Regions from separate parts of the Pseudoalteromonas sp. Cn5-37 genome, predicted to be linked through region 1. Evidence: predicted binding sites of a transcription regulator. Region 1 holds the regulator's gene; each other region holds the start of a gene.
The links. Region 1 encodes sigma-54, which starts transcription at its own class of promoters, with help from an activator protein. Its sites were predicted from a motif close to GTTGGCACGNNNNTNGNNT; they were not measured.
Positions count from the first base shown of each region.

Region 2: the regulator sigma-54 is predicted to act here: its motif matches at 6,339-6,357, upstream of fliS (flagellar export chaperone FliS).
Region 3: the regulator sigma-54 is predicted to act here: its motif matches at 4,868-4,886, upstream of L1266_RS14310 (YggN family protein).

Region 1 covers NZ_JAKGBA010000023.1:30,492-38,386, forward strand. The annotation lists gene lptA (lipopolysaccharide transport periplasmic protein LptA) at 1-178, shown strand, start outside; gene lptB (LPS export ABC transporter ATP-binding protein) at 175-900, shown strand; gene L1266_RS17895 (RNA polymerase factor sigma-54) at 1,007-2,503, shown strand; gene hpf (ribosome hibernation promoting factor) at 2,530-2,817, shown strand; gene ptsN (PTS IIA-like nitrogen regulatory protein PtsN) at 2,821-3,273, shown strand; gene rapZ (RNase adapter RapZ) at 3,274-4,119, shown strand; gene L1266_RS17915 (HPr family phosphocarrier protein) at 4,133-4,405, shown strand; gene mgtE (magnesium transporter) at 4,617-5,975, shown strand; gene L1266_RS17925 (YgiQ family radical SAM protein) at 6,053-7,895, opposite strand, start outside.
Region 2 covers NZ_JAKGBA010000007.1:138,326-146,220, forward strand. The annotation lists gene fliF (flagellar basal-body MS-ring/collar protein FliF) at 1-459, opposite strand, end outside; gene fliE (flagellar hook-basal body complex protein FliE) at 480-812, opposite strand; gene L1266_RS11375 (sigma-54-dependent transcriptional regulator) at 983-2,386, opposite strand; gene L1266_RS11380 (sensor histidine kinase) at 2,383-3,495, opposite strand; gene L1266_RS11385 (DNA-3-methyladenine glycosylase I) at 3,623-4,210, shown strand; gene L1266_RS11390 (sigma-54 dependent transcriptional regulator) at 4,667-6,106, opposite strand; gene fliS (flagellar export chaperone FliS) at 6,400-6,801, shown strand; gene L1266_RS11400 (hypothetical protein) at 6,801-7,088, shown strand; gene fliD (flagellar filament capping protein FliD) at 7,309-7,895, opposite strand, start outside.
Region 3 covers NZ_JAKGBA010000012.1:63,263-71,157, forward strand. The annotation lists gene L1266_RS14270 (S8 family serine peptidase) at 1-433, opposite strand, end outside; gene L1266_RS14275 (DUF2721 domain-containing protein) at 660-1,130, shown strand; gene L1266_RS14280 (c-type cytochrome) at 1,234-1,686, shown strand; gene L1266_RS14285 (cytochrome b/b6 domain-containing protein) at 1,908-2,558, opposite strand; gene L1266_RS14290 (AzlC family ABC transporter permease) at 2,696-3,403, shown strand; gene L1266_RS14295 (AzlD domain-containing protein) at 3,400-3,699, shown strand; gene L1266_RS14300 (glutathione peroxidase) at 3,807-4,289, shown strand; gene L1266_RS14305 (PA3496 family putative envelope integrity protein) at 4,342-4,530, opposite strand; gene L1266_RS14310 (YggN family protein) at 4,922-5,722, shown strand; gene L1266_RS14315 (aminotransferase-like domain-containing protein) at 5,789-7,231, opposite strand; gene L1266_RS14320 (DMT family transporter) at 7,333-7,895, shown strand, end outside.

The sequences.
Region 1 (7,895 bases):
AACACTCAATGGCGAAGCTGAAGTCACTCAAGCGGGTCAAAAAGTAACGGCAAAAAGCATTACCTATGATATGGCTCAACAGCTGATCAGCGCAGAAAAAGACGAAAACTCAACAGATCGTGTACACACTATTTTAGTGCCTGTAGAAAATAAAAAAGACGATAAAGGCCAACCATGAGCACATTAAAAGCAGAGCTTTTAGCTAAAAGCTACAAAGGCCGCCAAGTGGTTAAAAATGTCGGTCTTGAAGTTGAAGCGGGCAGTATTGTTGGCTTGTTAGGGCCAAATGGTGCAGGTAAAACAACGACCTTCTATATGATTGTAGGCCTCGTACCAAGCGACAAAGGAAAAATAAGCATCGATGATAACGATATCACGCTTTTGCCAATGCACAGCCGTGCGCGCTTAGGTATTGGTTATCTACCACAAGAGTCGTCTATTTTTCGAAAATTAACAGTTTACCAAAACTTGATGGCCATATTAGAGACCCGCAAAGATCTTAACAAAACAACGCGCGAAGAGACGCTTAACAACTTATTAGATGAATTTAGCATTCAACATATTCGCGATAGCCAAGGTATGGCACTGTCAGGTGGTGAACGACGCCGCGTTGAAATTGCACGTGCATTAGCCGCTAATCCTAAATTTATCCTTTTAGATGAGCCTTTTGCTGGTGTTGATCCTATTTCGGTGTTAGATATAAAGAAAATTATTGAGCACCTAAAAAATCGTGGTATTGGTGTACTTATTACTGACCATAATGTTCGAGAAACCCTTGATGTTTGTGAAAAAGCCTACATTGTTTCTCATGGGGAGCTAATTGCATCAGGGACACCTGAGCACGTATTAGCTGACCAAACTGTACGTGATGTTTATCTAGGCGAGCAATTCAGGCTGTAACCATTACGCCACCGACTAGAGCATCTGCTAGACTTATACAATGACAATAAATCGATAACAGTGTCCTCACCGTTACCGATAACTTAAAAAGGATTGTTAGGGATACATGAGGCAATCATTACAGCTGCGCATGGGCCAGCAACTTACAATGACTCCACAACTGCAACAAGCCATTCGCTTGTTGCAGCTCAGTACATTGGATCTCCAGCAAGAAATTCAAGAAGCGCTTGATAGTAATCCTCTGCTTGAAGTGGAAGAAGCGGATTACAACGAAGAAAGCATCGGTAAGAATGAGCAAAAAGCGGAGTCTGACGATGTACAAGTCAGCGCGTCTGCCGACGAAGCACCTAGCGAATTCGAGCAAGAAAGCAGTGATGCTCTGAGTAAGGATACGGTTAGCGATGACTTAGCTATGGATGTTACGTGGGATGAGTACATGAGTGCCGCCCCATCAACATCGTCTGGGCCAATGCCTGAAGACGAGTCTATTTACCAAGGTGCTTCAACAGAAACACTGCAAGAATATTTAATGTGGCAACTACAGCTCACACCATTTAGTCCTACCGATGAAGCGATTGCCGTTGCCATCGTTGAAGCTATCGATGACTCAGGTATTTTAACGGTTAGCTGCGAAGATATTGTCGAAAGCTTTAATCAAAATAATGATGAAGAAGAAATCGAACTCGATGAAGTTGAAGCTGTCTTAAAAAGAATACAGTTATTCGATCCAGTTGGTATCGGCGCCCGAAGTTTACAAGAGTGCCTGTGTATACAACTTCGTCAATTCGATGCCAATACGCCATATTTAGCTGAAACTAAAATGGTTTTATCTGAGCATATCGAATTATTAGCAAGTCGCGACTATCGCACTTTAATGAAAAAGACTAAGCTTAAAGAAAACGAGCTTAAAGAAGTGATGACGCTCATTCACAGCTTAAATCCTAAGCCTGCGGATAGCATAGTACGCGAAGAATCTGAGTACGTCATACCCGATGTATCAGTGAAAAAAGTGAAAGGCCGCTGGGTAGTCGAGTTAAACCCAGATTGTATGCCAAAAATTAGAGTGAATAGCCAATATGCAGCGATGTCTCGCTCTGTTAAATCAAGTAGCGACAGCCAATTTATTCGTTCTCACTTACAAGAAGCAAAGTGGTTTATTAAGAGCTTAGAAAGCCGTAACGATACTTTACTAAAAGTGACCAACTGTATCGTGCAACAACAGCAAGCTTTCTTTGAACATGGCCCAGAAGCAATGAAGCCAATGGTGCTAAACGATGTCGCTGAAATGGTCGAAATGCATGAATCGACGATTTCTCGGGTTACAACACAAAAATATATGCATACCCCAAGGGGAATTTTTGAGTTGAAATATTTCTTCTCAAGCCATGTCAGCACCGAAAATGGTGGTGAGTGCTCTTCTACAGCAATTCGCGCTTTAATCAAGAAGTTAGTTGCTGCAGAAAACTCGGTTAAACCATTGAGTGATAGCAAAATTGCAGATATATTGGCTGAGCAAGGAATTAAAGTAGCTAGACGTACAATTGCAAAATATCGTGAGTCTCTAGCAATACCTCCGTCTAATCAGCGTAAAAGTCTGATTTAGACGTTTTACATAGAAGGAAAATGCTTATGCAACTAAATTTAACTGGTCGTCACGTAGAAGTCACTGATTCATTAAGAGACTATGTAAACACTAAGTTCGCAAAACTAGAAAGGCATTTTGATCATATTAATAATGTTCATGTCATTTTAGATGTAGAAAAATTAAGCCAAAAAGCAGAAGCAACTTTACATGTAAACGGAGGCGAGTTGTTCGCTTCTACAGAACATCAAGATATGTACGCAGCAATTGACTCATTGATCGATAAACTTGATCGCCAAGTCATTAAGCATAAAGAGAAATTAGCTCGACATTAAATTATGAAACTTAGTTCACTTACTAATCAGGACTGCAGCAAAGCTGCGGTCCTTTTTAATAGCAAAAAAAGAATTCTTGAGTATATTAGCGAGTTAGCTCACCAGCAGTTTCCTCATTTATCTCAACAAGATATCCTAGATGCTTTTCTGAACAGGGAAAAGTTAGGTAGTACAGGTATCGGCCGAGGAATAGCTATTCCCCACGGTCGAATGAGTGGTGCTGATGAACCTCATGCATTTATTATTGTCAGTGAATCTCCCATCAATTTTGATGCGATAGACAATCGTCCCGTTGATATTTTTGTGGCACTCATCGTACCAGATGGCGATTGCCAGTTGCACTTGAAGACCTTGTCAACAATTGCTGATAGACTTAAAGATAAAGATTTTTGTAAACAGTTGCGAAGTGCTACAAGCGATCAGCAACTATTTCAAGTAATTGCATCAGAGGCATAAATGGAATTAATAATTATCAGCGGTCGCTCAGGCTCGGGGAAATCGGTCGCTTTACGAGTTCTTGAAGACTTAGGCTACTACTGTGTTGATAATATTCCTGTCAACCTACTGCCTTCGCTCGTGCGAAGTGTTTCTGATAATTATGACAAAATTGCCGTCAGTATCGACGTACGTAACTTACCGAAAGAGCAGCAAGAGTTTAATGATATTCTTGAGTACCTGCCAGGTTTTGCTAACCCAACACTATTCTACCTAGATAGTGATGATCAAACCCTAATCAAGCGTTTTTCTGAAACTCGCCGTTTGCATCCATTATCGATTGATTCTTTACCGCTTGATCTTGCCATTAAACAAGAAAAAATCCTGCTTGATGTGCTGATCACCCGCGCTGACTTTATGATTGATACCACTGATTTGAGTGTTCATCAGTTAGCAGAATCAATTCGTGAAAAGATTTTAGGTAAGAAAGATAAAAAACTGATTATTACGTTTATGTCGTTTGGTTTTAAGCATGGCATTCCAAAAGAAGCTGACTACGTTTTTGATGCACGCTTTTTACCGAACCCACACTGGGAGCCTGATTTAAAGCCACTAACCGGCCTCGATCAGCCTGTCAGGGATTATTTAGCTAGCCACAGCATAGTGCAAAAGTTCACTTGGCAGATTCAAACCTTTGTACAGACTTGGTTGCCACATCTAGAGCGCAATAACCGCAGTTACCTAACCATTGCAATTGGTTGTACAGGAGGCCAACACCGTTCTGTTTACTTAGCGCAAACAATTGGTGAAAGCTTTTCTAAAACTCATGCTAATGTAAAAATTCGCCACCGCGAACAAGATATCTAACTAGGCACCAACAATGCACGCTGAAGATACCTTTTTAATTCAAAACAAACTTGGCTTACATGCTCGCGCTGCGACTGTTTTAGCGCAACTAGCACTGCAATTTGATGCCAAAATTACACTTTTTCAAGATGAGAAAGAAGCTGAAGGCGACAGCGTGTTAGCGTTAATGCTCCTTGAAAGTAGTCAAGGAAAAGAGGTTCGTGTTGTATGCGAAGGTCCTGACGCTGACGCTGCATTAACGGCAATCGGCGAATTAATTGCGCAACGCTTTCACGAGCAAGAATAGCATTTGCTAAGACTTCAAGGTTTACGGTAAACTTACTTCGGATATTTAAAATTCCCTTTAAATATCCTACTTTTATATCGCTCGCTTTTCTAAATTACAAAACTCTTAATAAATTTATCGCAGTGCGACGATATCTCTGCAAATACACTACAAAGCAACTATGCTGTATTTGCATAGCCTATTTAAACTTTTTTCAGTTGTAAGGACGCCAATGCCAGAAGCCTTTGAACAAGATTACCCACTACAACAACTCAAACAAGTGACCAAGTCACTCAATAGTGGTCAATTTGTTCAAGTGCGCGGCATGTTAGCCAAAACGGCACCTTGTGATACAGCCCTTTTACTTGAGTCTTCTCCCCATAAAATTCGTCGTATGCTTTGGCAGCTGGTTGACCCAGATGTCCGTGGTGATGTTCTAGAGGAACTCTCTGAAGATGTACGTCTTGGCATTATTGCCCAGATGGAGCCTGAGCACATTGCTGCTGCTACAGAAGATATGGACGACGATGACTTAGGTGAGGTTTTACGTAGTCTTCCTGATACCGTATATCAAGACGTTGTTAGCGCGATGGACTCGCAAGATAGAGAAAGGGCAACTCAAGCGCTTTCTTATCAAGAGCGCTCAGCCGGAGCCCTGATGAACAGCGATACGGTAACCATTCGTCCAGATGTTACCCTAGATGTAGTTTTACGCTATTTACGCTTACGAGGTGAGTTACCAGAGGGTACCGATGATTTATATGTAGTTGATAAACATAACTGCTTTTTAGGGGCGCTTTCGTTAACCACGCTACTGACAAGTCCTTCTGATAAAGTTGTTCGTGATTTAATGGATGAAGACTGTGAGTCAATCCTAATCTCTATGGATGAAAGCGATGTGGCGCAGCTATTTGAGCGTCACAACTGGATTTCAGCTCCTGTTGTAGATGATAACGCTCACTTGCTTGGCCGTATTACCATCGATGATATCGTTGACGTAATCCGTGAAGATGCAGAGCACAGCATGCTAAGCCTCGCTGGTCTTGACGACGAAGAAGATACCTTTGCGCCAGTGCTAAAAAGTTCGCAGCGTCGCTCTATTTGGCTTGGGGTTAACTTATTAACCGCATTGCTAGCAGCCATTGTGGCAAGCTTTTTCGAAAACACCTTAGCAATCTTACCTATTTTAGCGGTACTCAATGGTATCGTCCCTTCAATGGGTGGCGTTGCAGGTAGCCAAACCTTAACCCTGGTTATTCGTGGTATAGCGGTTGGCCATATCAACCAAACCAACCAACGCTTCTTATTACTCAAAGAGCTGGCGATTGGCGCACTGAATGGTATTATTTGGTCGATATTAATTGCTGGAGTGGTTGCCCTATGGCAATGGGACTTTAAGCTCGGCGCAGTGCTGGCCTTTGCAATGTTTATGAACCTTGTTGCCGCAGGTATTGCAGGTGCGAGTATTCCATTAATTCTTAAGAAAATGAAAATAGACCCAGCCCTTGCCGGCAGTGTAGTGCTGACAACCGTCACTGATATTGTTGGTATCTTTGCCTTTTTAGGCACCGCAACCTGGCTATTGATCTGATACCAATTCACAATAATACTTAATTAAGCGAATTGGTATAAATAAAAACGGCCCTTTAAGGGCCGTATTTATATCTTTTACTTTGCACGCTGCTTATTTTTACCTACTCTAGGTTTGGTATTGGCCTTTTTAAACTGGCTAAAACCGGTATGACGAGTCAGTGCTGCACGGCCTTTACCGCCCTTACCTTTAGCAGTTTTCTCGTTTCGACCTTCTTCAGGAACCAAACAATTCGGCCCTTTACCAATTAAATTTGCTTTGCCCATTTTTCTTAGTGCTTCACGGATCATCGGCCAACCAGCAGGATCGTGGTATCGTAAAATCGCTTTGTGTAAGCGACGCTGGCGTGCGCCTTTTGGAACAGGCACTTGCTCAGTATTGTTCTTAATATTGCGCAGCGAGTTCATCTCAGTGTGATAAATTGTGGTTGCATTGGCCATCGGCGATGGATAAAAGTTTTGTACTTGATCAAGCTTAAAGTCATGAGCCTTTAACCATAGCGCCATATTCACCATGTCTTCGTCTTTCGTTCCTGGGTGAGCAGAAATAAAATACGGGATCAAATACTGCTTTTTACCCGCTTCTTTTGAGTATTTATCAAATAGCTCTTTAAACTTATCGTAAGCTCCCATGCCCGGCTTCATCATCTTAGATAATGGACCATCTTCAGTGTGCTCAGGGGCAATTTTTAAGTACCCGCCTACGTGATGGGTAACCAACTCTTTTACGTAGCGAGGGTCTTCTACGGCTAAGTCATAACGTACGCCAGACGCGATCAAGATTTTCTTCACACCTTTTACATCTCGAGCTTTTTTATAAAGCTCAATCGTTGGGGTGTGATCCGTGTCCATGTGCTTGCAGATATCAGGATAAACACATGATAAACGACGACACGTGCTCTCTGCCTTTTTGCTCTTACAGCGCAACTTATACATATTCGCGGTCGGTCCGCCTAAGTCAGAAATAACCCCTGTGAAGCCCGGTACTCTGTCACGAATTTGCTCAATTTCATCAATAATTGATTGCTCAGAACGGCTTTGAATAATACGTCCTTCATGTTCTGTTATTGAACAGAAAGAACAACCACCAAAGCAACCACGCATGATGTTCACCGAGGTTTTAATCATTTCATAAGCTGGGATTTTTTCATCGCCGTAGCTTGGGTGCGGAATACGCTGATAAGGCAAACCAAATACGCCATCCATTTCTTCAGTTTCAAGCGGAAATGCAGGCGGGTTAACCCAAATAGAGCGGTCGCCATGGCGTTGAAATAACGCACGTGCACAACCTGGGTTTGTTTCTTGGTGCAAAATACGCGAGGCGTGAGCATAAAGCGGTTTATTCACACTTACTTGCTCATACGCAGGCAGCTTAACGTAGGTTTTTTCCCATGGCTTAGGGCGAGCAGGCTGAATCGTGATTGGTTTAGCCGCCTCGGCACTTAAATCGATCCCCGCTTGCTTAAATTCAGACTTACTACAACCCACATCATCTGCGCCATACGGGTTTGGAATTGGATCAATCTTACCGATTTTATCAATTGCAGTTGAGTCACTACCGCGCCAACCCGGTAATGGTTCTTTACGAATAACCGCAGTACCACGAATATCTTGAATTGTCTCAACCGACTCACCCGCAGCAATACGGTGGGCAACTTCAACAAGTGGGCGCTCAGCGTTACCGTAAATTAAAATGTCAGCTTTAGCATCAAACAATACACTACGGCGTACTTTTTCTTGCCAATAATCATAATGAGCAATACGGCGTAAACTCGCCTCAATACCACCAATGATCAACGGCACATCTTTATAAGCTTCGCGACAGCGTTGGCTGTATACAACTACCGCACGGTCAGGACGTTTACCGCCTATGTTACCCGGCGTATAAGCATCATCATGACGCATACGCTTTTCAGCAGTA
Region 2 (7,895 bases), on a different contig from region 1:
ACGACCATGTTTTAAACGTTCACGTTCAAGGCGTTGGCTTACACCAAACCCCATGTCTTGCATGATGATGTCAGTACCTGAGCTTGGCGCTTGCTCTAGGCCTTCACGAGCCATCAATAATTTGATGTTTTGGTATTCACCTTCTTCAACAGAGATGACGTTACCATCAAGTTCGTAATCAATCTTTTGAGCATCTAAAAAGTCCAGCGTTTGAATAAGCTCTTCCGTTGGCATTTTGCCAAGCGGACGCATATCTGGCTGACGAGCCCAAATAATAATAAAAATTGCGATAGCCAAACAGATTGCTAAAGCAATCACTAAAGTAGCCTGGCGTAAAACGTCTACACCATTTAAGGCACTTAGGTAGCCTGACTTTTGCTCTTGTTGATCGTCAGTATCGGTTGCATCGATACCGCCGCCTGCTAAGGCTAGATCAGTTGATTGATTAGATTGCGCCACAATAATTCTCCACTACCTAGTTACACAGGCATGTTCATAATTTCTTTATAAGCTTCAACAAGTTTATTGCGAACCTGTACCGTCGCTTCAAAGGCAACTGATGACTTTTGCGAAGCAATCATTACGTCCGCAAGTGAAACACTGCGATCGCCCATTTCAAGCGCGGTTACTTTTTGTTTTGCTTCTTGTTGTAAGCCATTCACTGTATCAAGTGCATTGGTAAGTAAATCACCAAACTGTGCCGATGAAGTTGGCTGAGTTTGTGTTGGTAAATTATTAATTGAGTTACCACGACCAACTTCTGAAGCCATAGATTGCATTTCTTGAAATAATGCGCTGTTTTGAACTTTCATAATACTCTCTGACAATGCAGTTTACTTATGCACTGATAAAGCACAAACCGTGCCACAAAATAAAACGAGAATTTTCAACAACTTAACACAGATAATTTACTTGTCAGAGTTTTGACAGCAAACAAGCTCACAAAAATGTGAGCTTGCTTAACTAACTTTTTGGAAGGAGTTTATGCAGGTAAAGCAATACCCAAGTCACGCATTTGCGCCAATTTATAACGTAACGTGCGCGGACTAATACCTAAGGTTTCTGCAACCTCTTTACGCTTACCGTTACAACGCGCTAAGGTTTCTAAAATAATACGATGCTCTTTGTCTTTCAGCTCGTCTTTGTAATTACCTTGCTCACTCACTTGTGGCACGGTATCTAAATTAACTTCAACAGGCTGTTCTTGATATACGGGTGCGTTGTGTGGCGGTGTAGCGACTGGCTTGATATCAACAGTAAGCAACTCTTCAATAAAGACATCATCTTGATGAATACTATTACCATCACATAATATCAATGCCCGTTGAATAACGTTATCGAGCTCTCGTACGTTACCTGGCCAAGCATGCGATAGCAGCTTTTGTTTCGCACCCTCACTTAGTTGAGCTATAGGTTCTTTACTTTTCAGGCAATGACGCTCTATTAAATGCTCAGCTAATACAATAATGTCGCCAGGACGCTCGGCTAATGGTTTCCACATTAGCGGGAATACATTTAAGCGATAATATAAATCTTCTCTAAATAGATTCTCGCTCACTGCTTCTTTTAAGTCGCGGTTACTTGTAGCCAGTACGCGTACATCAAGCTCTATGGTTTTACGGCCACCTAAACGCTCTACTTCGCGCTCTTGAAGTACACGCAGTAATTTAGCTTGTAAGCCTAAATCCATCTCAGTGATTTCATCTAGTAAGATGGTACCACCTTGAGCTTGCTCAAATTTACCCGGGCAAGCTTGAATCGCGCCGGTAAACGCCCCTTTTTCGTAGCCGAATAAGGTTGCTTCAAGCATGTTTTCAGGAATAGCAGCGCAGTTAATAGCCACAAAGGGAGCATCGCTACGATTTGATTTATCGTGGATAAAACGAGCCAACACTTCTTTACCCGAGCCACTTGGGCCGAGTACCATGACACTGGCATCTGAACGGGCAACTTTGCTCGCGAGTTCTAATAGCTTAATACTCGATGGATCGGCAACAATTGGGCCATCGGTTTCTTTTTCTTTTTCAGGCAAATAACGACTCACCATATTAAGAAGCACTTCTGGTGCAAACGGTTTTGCCATGTAATCAATCGCGCCTAAACGCATTGCTTCTACAGCATCATCAATAGTGGCATAGGCTGTCATCATTAAGACCGGCAGCTCAGGATAGTTAAGTTTAATGCTACGTAATAGGTCAAGGCCACTCATAGCGCCCATTTGCACATCACTAACAACCAATGAATAGCTATTTTGCTTGAGCAAGATCACCGCTTGTTCAGCGCTATCTGCAGCAACGCAATCAATACCCGACATTTCAAGGGTATCGATTAGCGCTTCTCGTAAACCTGCGTCGTCTTCAACGACTAAGATAGAGTTAGTATTCATTTTGCCTCCGCTGAGATTGGTTCTGCACTAATTGGCAAGATCAAACTAAAACATGCTCCCCCATGAGCATTATTAGTCACTTCAACCCGTCCTTGGTGCGCATTGGCGACTGAACTTACAACTGCAAGTCCTAGCCCCGTGCCCTGGCTTTTGGTAGTGTAAAAAGGTTCGAATAATTTGTTGGCATGGCGTAAATCAACACCCGGGCCATTATCACTGACACTGATACGAACACAGTTTTCGCTAGTTTCGTCACGTTCGGCACTCAGGGTTACCACAGCCTCAGAACCAATAATTTGAATACTGTTGTGGATCAGGTTTTGAATAGCACTCGCCAGAGCCGTTTTATTACCCATAATTTCAATATCTGGCTCAGGCAAGTTCACGCTAAGTTCACTGTTATTTTGTGCAACCATGGCATCAGCACCGGCTTTTACTTCATTAAGTAACTGTTGCATTGAAACGCTTTCGACCACTTGTTGCTCACCACTTTTGGCAAATAACAGCATATCGTTCACTTGGGTTTCTAAATCTTTTAAACGCGACATTAGCTTCGTATGAAAGTTACCACGCGAGCTTTCTGGCAATCGCTTTGAGCCTAAATTTGCAGCATAAAGCATGGCCGCTGATAACGGTGTTCTGACCTGATGAGCAAGCGAAGCAACCATTTTGCCAAGCGCACTTAAGCGCTGCATATGTGCAACTCGCTTTTGTAAGCGTCTGGTTTCAGTTAAATCTGTCATTAAAATTAATTGTCCTGGCTCTGGAGCAAGCGCAGTAATATCAAGCTTAATTAAACGGCCATCCTTAAGTGATACTTCATGTCCATCGTCTTGCTGTGGTCGAAATGAGCGCTGAATAACGCTAAACCATTTTTCACCTTCAAGCGGCTCACCTAGCATATCAATAGCAATTTGATTGGCTTTTGCGATCATGCCTCGGCCATCTAAAACCACTACACCCGCAGGCATGGTATCAACCAAGTGGCCTAACCAACTGGCTTGTTGGCGCAGCTCACTCAATTCACCCACATACTCTTCTTGCTGTAAGCATGGGTTATATTGTTTGGCTGTGATAAATTGTGGTTTTAGGACATTTGCTAAGGCCATAATCGATACTCAAAAAATCGTGTCTACCTAGCTAAATGCACAATCCGTACCAAATTTATTTTTGTTTTATTTCAATAAATTAAAGACAAAAAAACACTGACAAAAAAATGACAATCGCGAGGGAATAATGCAAAAAGAACACCAGTGTCGTTGCCCATGGCTCGATACCAGCAAAGAAGATTATGTGGCCTATCACGACCAAGAATGGGGGGTGCCATTATATGATGATCACCGCTTATTTGAGTTTATAACCTTAGAGTCAGCACAAGCGGGACTGAGTTGGTATACCATACTCAAAAAGCGTAATGGCTATCGCAGTGCTTTCAAAAACTTTGTTGTTGAAGACGTTGCCAAAATGACCGAAGACGACGTCGAACGATTAATGCAGTTTGAAGGTATTATTCGTAATCGCGCTAAAATCGCCGCCACTATCAATAACGCGCAACGTTTTATTGAGATTCAAAAAGAGTTTGGCAGTTTCTCAAATTACCAATGGCAGTTTGTTGGTGGCAAACCATTGGTAAACGATCTTGATAAATTAGAGGATTACCCGGCTATTACTGAAGCCTCTACAGCATTCGCCAAAGATTTAAAAAAGCGCGGCTTTAAGTTTTTAGGGCCAACCACTGTGTATGCGCATATGCAAGCCTGTGGCATGGTTAACGACCACAGTAATGATTGTTTTAGAAAACAAGAGATTATTGATAGTTATTAGGTGATATGGGCTAAGCTTGGCTTCTATCTTCTCGGTGCTGCAAGCAGCCTCCGGTGGTAAAAAGCTAATTAAGTAACTTATTCACAAAGAGGCTAAGAGACGCTGCGCTTATGAGGTAAAAATAAAGATGTTAAATTTTAGGCTCTAGGCTACTAGGTGTAGCGCGCAGCACCTCGATTACCTTGGTGGTAAAAGTATTAAGAGCCTGATTCACAAATAGGTTAAAGGAATATTGCGCTTTAAATATTAAGAGAAAGGGCTTGGTTTCTCATTTGTTCCTCATTATTTTCTCTTTGTGCAAAAAGCTTTTAGTGATTTATTACCACAGCAGACCCCGAATGAAAGACGGTGAGCGCGCTCGTAAGTTTAGCGCCTATAAATAAAGACACAGCCCATTCTATAGGCGTAATAACCATAGTACTTAGTTAATTTTTGCCTAAAACCTGCTCTTAACTATTAGTCACGCGTTAGGTTGTATTTCTTCATTTTTTCGACCAGTGTGGTGCGCCTAACACCTAAAATTTCTGCTGCACGTGCAACAACGTAATCATAGCGCTCTAATGCTTGGCTGATTAAGCTAATTTCTAGCTCAGCAAGATACTCTTTGAGCTCAATTCCTTCATCTGGTAATAAACCTGAGTCAGCCGTTGTTGCTGGTACTTCAGGTTCTTCATCATCGTAATCACTAAAGCCGGTACTGAAAATATCGTTGAAAGCATCTCGCTCCATCAACTCTTCAGGGTACTCAGGCTCATAGGCCTCAACTTCGATATAACGATATTTAGCTGGTAGGTCTGGCACATCAACTACTTTATCAGGGAACATGATCACCATGCGCTCAACTAAGTTAGCAAGTTCACGAATATTCCCCGGCCACGCATGTTCTTTTAAGCTTTGAATCGCACGCTCAGTGAATTTGGCCGTTGTGCCACTTTGCTCATTAACACGACGCATTAACTCTTTTAACAGCAAAGGAATGTCGTCAGCACGCTCACTAAGCGAAGGATTTTCAATTGGAAACACGTTTAAGCGATAAAAAAGGTCTTCACGGAAGTCGCCCTTTTCAATCATCTCTTCAAGGTTACGGTGAGTCGCTGCAATAATGCGTACATCAGCTTGAATAGGCTTAGTACCCCCTACTCGCTCATAGCTACGCTCTTGCAACACACGTAGTAGTTTAACCTGCATTTGCAAAGGCATATCACCTATTTCATCTAGAAACAGCGTGCCGCCTTGCGCTAATTCAAAGCGCCCTTTGCGTGCAGAAATAGCACCCGTAAAGGCCCCCTTTTCATGGCCAAATAGCTCACTTTCAAGTAGTTCACCAGGAATAGCACCACAGTTTACCGGCACAAATGGCCCTGTATTGCGTTTAGAGAGTAAATGAACGTTACGTGCAACAACTTCTTTACCTGTGCCTGACTCACCTAAGATCAGCACATTGGCATCGGTTTTTGCTACTTGCTCAATTAAAAAGCGCACATCTTTTACAGCTTCGGTTTCACCGACTAAACCATCAAATGATTTGTTAGATTTAGCTTGTTTATGGTCACCCGGTAGCATGCGCTGATATTGCTGACAATCATGTAATAGCTGAGTAGTTACGTCATGGTTAAACGGTTCACAAATTAAACCAACTACATTAGCAATGCTTAGCAGCGGTTTGAGTGTTTCACCAATTAATAAAAACGGAATGGCAGGAAACTGTTTGATCACAGCCTCGTGATTTAGCTGCTGTAAAGCACCAAGAATGACCATGCATTCTTGCTGTTGATGTTTTTCACAAAAAGACTGTAATGAAGTCTCATCAACTAATTGTGCAGTTTCACCAATGAAGGTAAGTGCTGCATGTAAACCTATCGCACGATTATTATTATTGTCTAAAATTAAGATCATTATTGGCGAACCACAGTTACCACGAGGTTAGTTAATTTCTAAATTGTAAGCGAGTTTAGGAGGGATGCAAGCGCTAAGCGGCAATTTATTGACATCAACGCCAAAAAATAGTCACTTAGCACTAAAATTTAATACTAAAGAATTAACTTACAAATTTAGCCTGTTTGAATTTTAAAATATTCTATACTCGTTGCTATAATCTCTATAGAAATGCTCAAAGAAAGATAACATCAATGGCATTAATATTGCTTATCTATTTTTATGAATCGGTGTTTTTAATATAGGATTTTCTCATGGCACATATATCGATAAAAAAGTACAGTCAAGTTAGCGTTAGCAACATTAATGAAATGTCTCCTTATGAGCAGATCAATTTGATTTTCAGCAATATTATCGGACGCTTAGCAGCAACTAAAGGCTTTATTGAGCGTAAAGAATTTGAAAAAAAAGGTGAAAATATTTCTACCTGCATTTTATTATTCGGTGCTCTACAAGATGCACTCAATTTTGAGCATGGCGGGGATATCTCTAGCAACCTACTATCGCTGTACGACTTTTGCCAACGCAGGTTAACTGAAGCAAATGTAAACAACGACATTGCAGCAGTAGATGATGTTATCCGTATCGTTAAAGAAATAAAAGAAGGGTGGGATTCTATTCCGCTCGAAGAGCGCATACCTAAAGCTGAGCAATAATGCCGAATTATAACGCTCTGAATGAATTACTCATTGCATTATCAGAGCACATAGATAAAACAGATATTGAGCTGGCAAGCCAAACGTTAATAGCTATTGACCAAGAGTTAAAACATTGGTGTGAGAGTGAAACACCACCTCAAGAAAAAGAGTTATTAGCTATACAAGCTAAAATTTTAGCCGCTACAGCTAGACTTAAAAACGCGAGAGATAAAACTCAGGCCGAGTTAATCAACCAGCGTAAATCACAAAAAGCTATTTCTAAATATAAAGCAACTAAACGCTAATTTTCGTTTAGTTGCTTTTGACATACTCAGTTATATAAACGCGTTATTAGCGCTATATCAATTGTGAAAAATAAAGTCGCGGTTGTAGATAGTGAATTGGTTTTTGTACTTCTATTCAAACAAAGTAAAATATTTACTAAATAGATCGTTTATGAACCAAAAGCAAAAAAGCGCCAAAAGAGTTGGCGCCTAAATACCGATAAGAAAATAGACTAATCAATTATTTACTTTGCTTAACAACCCCTGGCATATTATCAAGCTGCGCTTGCACATAGCTACTGGTTGAGTTCATCTGGGCTACAAGTAAATCCATGCTATTGTACTGTGCGTATAAACGAGACTCTAACGACTCCATTTTTCTTGCAAAATCAATTCGCTCATCATCTAAGCCATCTAACTGGGTTTGTTTACTGTCAATTCTGTTTTGAACAATACCATCTGAGTCTGTATAAAAGCTCATTAGCTCATCAAAAGACTGTGCAAAACCGCCCTCGTCTTCATTTTCACCTATAAAGAACTCCTGCACTAGGTCTACATCTGCTTCGACTTGCTCGTTTAGGCGTTCTGTGTCTAGGCTTAATTTACCGTAACGGTCTGCTTCAACCCCGAGTTTTGATAACGACAAACTACTGCCATCACTCAGGGTTACTTCACTGGTTAATTGCTGACGGAGTTTTGACATTACCCCACGAAGCATAGAATCACCAGCCATCACACCAGCGCCGTCTTCACCTGATTTACCTAAATTATTACTAAGCTCAAGTAATTCGTTATAACTTTCAATAAAACTGTTTAAGCCTGCTTTAA
Region 3 (7,895 bases), on a different contig from region 1:
GAGCTTCTCTTTGACCTTCAGCGCCCTCAATAACAACACCATTGAATAAAGTGCTAAACGTATGAGAAACAGCTCCACCACTTATAGATACAGCGTCACGAGCTACGCTCTTTTGCTTAGCTTTTAAGTAACTGCTGTACTTTAACGCTTGGTTTGAAGAAAGATTTAGCTTACTCTCCCCAGTTACCTCTGCAGAGGTAGCCTGTAGGCCGATGATTCCGCCTTTATAAGTTGCAAGAGGTTCATCCTCGAGTTGAATAATATAGCGAGTTTTATTATTAATTGTTTTATCTTGAGAGTAACTTTTTACATTAGATATTTCAGGAACATAGCCCTTGTTAAGATCAAGTGTTGCTGCTGTAACACCATAAGACATCATTGCTAACCCAATAGCCGATGATAGAGCGGTTCGCTTCATTTTACTTGGAGACATCATTTTCCCTCGGATGAGTTTTATATTATTGTATTTACTCAATTCAATGATATTAGAATTGTTCGACGACTATAAAGCTCAAAAACACAAACTAGCAACAGCTTGGTTACAACAAAGTGATCCCTCTGCCGAAAAGAAACTGTAACACACTGATTTAAATGGGTTAAATGTCAAACTTAAATTGTAAACCACTGTAAATAAAATATAACAATGAGCGGAGAGACTGATGAATTCAGAAGTTATCAACATTCTTACCATGGCAAAAGTAATTCAAACGGCTGTTGCACCCGTCTTTTTAATTACCGGTATTGCAGCAACATTAGGCGTGCTTTCCAACCGCTTGGCGCGTATTACCGATCGAGCGCGACAGTTAGAACGCAAGCTTAAAGTCAGTACGGATGAAGACTTCAATAAGTCATTAACAACGGAGCTAAGGGCACTGTTGAAACGCTCTCGCTGCATCCATATTGCATTTAGTCTAAGTGTACTCAGTGCTTTATTAGTATGTGCTGTGGTTATGTGTCTATTTTTATCGCATATTCAATCTATCAACTTGAGCGTGACAATTGCTAGCTGCTTTGTGGCCGCTATGGCGCTGCTGATATGTGGATTTTTATCTTTACTATGCGAGGTTTTCTTAGCAACAAGAAGCATGCGCCGCGGCATGATCTTCGCTGATATTGATATAAATGATTAAATTAAACTTAAGTTAAGATTAACCGCGATACACTTGAATATTATATTGAGCTAAGATAAAACTCAGTTAGTTTACTTTTATGACATCTTAAGGGGCAAAAGGAATGAAATTAAAACAATTAGTAGTGGGTGCAATGCTTTCAACAATGGCACTAGGCGCTTCAGCAAATTCTGTATTTGAAGAGCCAAGTGATGCAATCGAGTATCGTCAGGCAGCATTTTCAATGATCCGCGTACAAATTGGTGACATGGGCGATATGCTAAAAGGGAAAGTACCTTTTGATGCAGAACGTTTTCAAAAGCGTGCTAACAATGCAGCGGCATTATCTAAAATGCCTTGGGAAGCTTTCGTAGCGGGTTCTGATAAAGGTGATACATCTGCGCTTGCAGCTGTATGGAGCGACAACGAAACCTTTATGAAAAAAGCAGTTGCTTTCCAACAATATGCTGATGAGCTAGCAATTGCAGCGCAAAGTGGCGATAAAAAAGTAATTGGTAAAGCATTTGGCGCTTGGGCTAAAGGCTGTAAAGATTGCCATAAGTCTTTCAAAGACTAGTTAAAAACTTAAACTAAAAAGGCGCTTATTAGCGCCTTTTTTAATGTCTTATACCAATTCGCTTAATTAAGTGGTCTATTTTGAGGCAATAGAACCTCGTTGATAGCAAGGCAAAAATTTCGTTATTTAGTTTGTTCTAAATCAGAAATTTTTAACGCAGGTAGCGACAGGTTTTATCCCTCAAAATGATTAAGTATTATTGCGGATTGGTATTAGATTACCTAGCCAAGCAAATAGCTGAGCGGCTCTGCACCCCAAGTCGTAAATAGCACCACTAAGCACACTGCAAAAATAACAAAAGCTATCAACGGTGATTTAGTAACAGGCTCAGTAACCGCAACTTGCTCACTATTGCCCGTTAGCATAGGCTTCACTAAGTTCTTACCCTTAATGCGGTAAATCACAATCGCTAATACATGCAACACAATGGCATACAACAAAATATCAAAGTTTAAATGATGGAGCCAACCCGCAAACTCTACGGTATCTGAGGATACATGCGCCACCAGCGGGCCATCCGTTAAAATATCGTCACTGGTCATTAAGCCAGAGGTTAACTGTACGATGAGTAGCGCAAAAAAGGCTATCACCATATAACTACCCGCCGCGCCGTGACCCGCCTTATGTTCATTGCTTGTAAATGACTTAATTGCAGCAACAGGTGAATGAATAAGCGCAGACAGCTTTGCCGTTTTACTACCAATTAGACCCCAAACAAGACGTGTAATAATAAGCGCTAGAGTGAAGTAGCCTGCAGTAAAATGCAGCTCCAACATACCTTCTTCAGCACTAAAATAGAGTGTTGCGATGGCGGCAACTAATAACCAATGGAAGCTTCTTATAAAGCCATCCCATACTTTAACTTTTGACATTGTAACTTTCCCTTTAAAAGATGCTAATGATTTCAGCAACAGGCTCGGCTATACATTATTGCAAACTTCAGTTATTTTGACACACCTCTATTTCAGCTGTTTTGATCTGAGCCATAACTACAAACATGAGCGATAAGATGCATAAATCAACAATAAGAGCCTTACTAAAAGGGTTTTTCGACATGCTCCCCTTATGCCTTGCGGTGTTACCTTGGGGAATTTTATGTGGCTCGTTAGCAGTTCAAAATGGCTTCAGTGCCCTAGAAACACAAGCTATGTCGTTATTGGTATTTGCAGGCTCAGCACAGCTCGTTGCGATTGAATTAATGGCCGGCAATACGCCGCTTTTAACTATTTTATTTACCACACTCATTATTAGCTCTCGGCACTTTTTGTATGGTTTAGCTATTCGCCATAAAGTCATAGATCAACCCTTTCGTTGGCGACTGTCAGTGAGTTTTGTACTAACCGATGAATTATTTGCTTTTTCGCACCATCGCAAAGCGTACCGAACGAAAGTACGCCTTATTTATGCACTCAGTGCCGGGTTTAGTTTTTATATTGCCTGGAATATCTGGACCTTACTAGGTATTGTCGCAGGAAGCCTCCTTCCCGATTTAACACACCTAGGGCTTGATTTCGCCATCGCAGCCACGTTTATTGCTTTAGTTATTCCGGGAGTAAAGAACCTTGCAACACTGGCTACAGTGATCACCGCTGGCGTTGTTGCAACGCTATTAAAAAATCAGGGCTTTCAACTTTGGCTTGTCACTGCGGCCCTTATCGCTATGACAGTGGGTTATCTAATTAGTCGCTGGCAAGCAAAAGAGGAGCATACACAATGATGACCACCATTTTATTAATGGCGTGTATCACCTTCTTCACACGTTACTTATTTTTGCACCGTGCATTACCGTTTAAAGTCGGCCCAAAAATGCAGCAATTCTTAAGTTTTAGCGCCCCAGCAGTACTCACCGCAATTTGGGTGCCCATTGTATTTATTAATGACGAAGGGATAAATCTAGATTGGCAAAATCCCTATCTAAGCGCTGCTGTTGTGTCTGTTATCGTGGCCTATAAAACACATAACATATACTACACAACACTGGCAGGGATGGGATTGTTTATAATTTTAAGTTAGCTGCGATGCTTAACGCCAAGTAAGAAAAACCGCTGATTAAAATTTACCCTTTTAGAAAAATGCCAAGCAAGTTAGAATCAATGCAACAATAATAAAAAGTTATCATTATGAGCGAATTTCACCAACTTTCTGCCACCAGCCTACAAGGCCAAACCGTTGACTTTTCTGATTTTGAAAACAAGGTTGTGCTTGTTGTAAATACCGCAAGTAAATGCGGTTTCACTCCACAATATGAAGGCTTACAAGCACTGCATGAAAAGTATCATGAGCAAGGCTTAGTAATAATTGGTTTTCCATGTAACCAGTTTGGCAAACAAGAACCAGGTGATGCAAAAGAAATTAAAGAAGGCTGCCTTATTAACTATGGCGTTAGCTTTTTAATGATGAGCAAAGTCGATGTGAATGGCGAACATGCTCACCCTGTTTTTAGATACCTAAAATCAGAATTACCGGGGTTTATCACCCGCAAAATAAAATGGAACTTCACCAAATTTTTAATTGGTAAAGATGGCAAGGCCATTAAGCGATATGCGCCACTGACAAAACCTGAACAGCTAGAGTCAGACATCGCAGCTGCACTGGGCAAATAACAAAGTCTAAAAGCAATAAAGAGGCAAATTGCCTCTTTATCTAAATTTATGCTTAGTCGTTCAAGTACTCGTCAAAGTCGTCATCGCCTAAGTTTCTGCGCAAGCGTTTTTGTTCAAGATAGTCTTCCAACTTCTTCTTTACGCGTTGCTTTTTCTTGTCGTGTTGATTACGCCCGACCATTTCGTACTCGTCTTCAACAAAATCGTCATCTAGCGCGTCATAACTAAATGTCTTACCCACAACCCACTCCATAAAGTGTTTGAGACCAATTCTTGAGATTAAAATTTGCTCGATGAATTGGCAAAGATTAAAAAGCTCAGTAGTAATTTAGTATCTAAAAAACCACCAAAATAAAGCCATACACCCATGCTAAATAGGTCATATGTCAATATTGTGAATAAATAGCGCTAAATTTGATTTCTGAAAAGTGAGAGTTTTTTATCGTTTCGATAAGAGTCATTTATGCATGTGTGTTTTTTAGTTAATTTGACTAAAAAGTGGTTAAAAAATTATTGACCGCAATTTTCAAAAAATCATAAAAACACATCAAACCATTGAATTAATTGAACTTATAAATTATGGCATTCAATTTGATTATGTATTTGTGTCATTTCAAACAGGAAAGAAAAAAATGAAAAAGTTATTGTTAGTAAGTTCTTTATTTATCGCTACCAGCGCAATGGCTCATAACGATAATGATACAAATATTTCATTCAGCGGTGAGCAGTGTGATGTTGAATTTATAAATGATGTACGCATCACACCAAGCGAGTTAGAAGTCTACACAGCCGATAATCGCACTATGAAAATCATCGATCAGCACACTTTATATATCGATGGTCAAGGCGTATCGCTTGATGCTTCACAACAGCAAGCAATTGCAGATTACTCAGACAGCTTACGCAGCCAACTTCCTGAAGTCGCCAATATCGCACTTGATGGCGTAAAAATAGCAGGCGTAGCAATTGAAGAAGTATCAAATGCTTTCAATATTGATGGCCTAAACGACATTTCAGAATTAATGGACGATATCAGTGTAGAAGTGCAAAACGCCTTCTATCAGCAAGGTGCGTTTACCATGGGTCAGCAAAATTTCGAAAAATTTGGCCAAAACTTTGAAGACCAATTCGATGAGCAAATCGAATCGGCTGTCGAGTCAGCCATGATGCAATCGATGGGCAGCATTTTAATTGCGCTAGGTTCTGAGCTTTTAGGTTCAGGTGGCGACATGGATGAGTTTGAGCAACGTATGGAAAACATGGGCGCACAAATAGAAGCACGCGTAGAAACACAGGCAGCTCAACTTGAAGAACGTGCAGATGCATTATGCGGCAGCTTTGCAGATATCGCTCATAAAGAACAAGAATTAGTGGTACTAGTACCACAACTAAAAGAGTACCAACTATTTACTTTCAAACAGAATGCAGAGTAATTGACTAATTAACATCCCTGAACCAAAACAATTGGTCCTTTCGCGCAGAGCCTGCTCTGCGCTTTTTTATTTTTTGGCCAGCACAGTCAATTGCGATAACGTTTTAATCGCCTGCTCTAAGTTTTCAGACCAAGGCAAGCCATAACTTAAACGAAAACAGCTACGGTACTTTTTACCCGCTGAGAATATCAACCCCGGAGTAATACTGATCCCCGCCTCTAGTGCCAGATGAAATAACTTTACCGCATCATATTGGCTACCAAGGTCAACCCAGATAACACAGCCCCCTTGCGGGTTACTTATACGCGCACAACTTGGCATATATTGCTGCAGGCACCAAATCATACGTTCTTTATTGGTACTTAAGCGCTGTCTAAGCAAACGAATGTTACGGTCGTACTCACCGCTAGCTATAAACTCATACAAGGTCCACTGGTTTATAAGTGGCGCAGAGCAACTAAGCGCGCGTTTGTGTCGCCTTGCTTGTTCTGCAAACTTACCGGCAATGATCCAACCAATGCGGTAACTAGGTGCGGCTGTTTTTGAAAACGACGCGCAGGTGATCACTAAGCCCTTTTTTGAATAAGCTTGTGCAGGCGTGGCGCGCTTAGCTGTAAAATGTAAGTCGCCATAGACATCATCCTCAATAAGCACCACGTCACGCTGCTCTAAAAGTGCCACTAATTGCTCACGCTTGGCATCAGGCATAAAACTGCCAACTGGGTTATTTAATGAGGTTGAAAACACACAGGCTTTTATATCATGCTCATCGAGTGCTTGAGCCAAATCATCTAGCCATATTCCTTCATCGGGGCACAGCGGTATTTCCAGAGCCTTTAAGCCTAAGCTTTCAATTAATTCGATAATGCCAAAATAACAAGGCGACTCGATAGCAATAACATCACCGGGTTTAGCGATACACTTAAGGGCAATCGCCAGTGCCTCTTGAGCACCATTGGTGATCACTAATTCATCGCTATCAACCCCAATGCCAAAATCCAAATAGCGATGAATGAGTTGTTTTTTAAGTGGTGCAAAGCCATCCATCGGCCCGTAATTAATTGCCGATGCGCCAGCTAATGTCATGACTCGGCGCATTGTTCGTGCCAGTGCTTTATCTGTCGGTGCAGCAGCCACAGGGTTGGCGATACCAAATGGCACCACATTAGCTTTGTGGATAGCGCTGTAGACTTGCTCAATCAAGCCTTGCTTATTGACTGTGGTAGGCTCTCGACTGAGCCTAACTCGCTTTGGTCGAGACTGATTTAACTGTGATGACTTTAAAAAGTACCCTGACTTTTCTCTGGCTTCGATCAGCCCTTGCCCTTCAAGTAATTGATACGCTTGCTTTACAGTAGGAATACTGATGTTGAGCTTGTCTGCCATTTTTCTGAGCGAAGGTAACTTTTCACCCGGTAATAACGAACCTTGCAAGCAAAGATCTCTAACTAGCTGAATAACTTGTTGATATAAGAACTCACTGTTACTACGACTGATAACTTGTGACATAGCCCACCAAACTGTATAGGTTGCATTTCGAGTTTTCTGTATATGTTAAGTATACAGAAGAGGATTAAAATGAACATACTTTCAATTTTTGGGTACTAACTATGAAAAGCGCCGCTCTCTACCTTGCTACAGTACTGATCTGGGGATCGACTTGGCTAGCTATTGAGTTTCAACTGGGTGATGTTGCTGTTGAGGTCTCTTTATTTTATCGCTTTGCCATTGCAGCCATTTTAATGTGGGCCTTTGTGCTGGTAAAAAAACTCCCTATGCAATATTCACTGCGCGATCACGGATTTTTTGCATTATTGGCTTTATTTAACTTTGGTTTAAATTATTTAGTGCTGTATTGGGCGCAGAACTATCTCACCTCAGCAATGGCCTCAATTGCCTTTTCGATGTTGCTATTAATGAACATTATTAACACCCGCTTGTTCTTCGCAAAACCAATTGCGAAACGAATTTACTTTGGTGCTTTACTCGGTGTAATGGGTATTGCCAGCTTGTTTTGGCCACAAATTCAGCAATTCGACTTGAGTAATGGTGCGTTGGTCGGGTTACTACTTGCGCTGTCTGGGACCTTTGTGGCTTCATTGGGGAATATGGTCAGTGTTCGAAACTCTCAGCGTAATATTGGCGTACTTCAAGGCAATGCCTGGGGTATGTT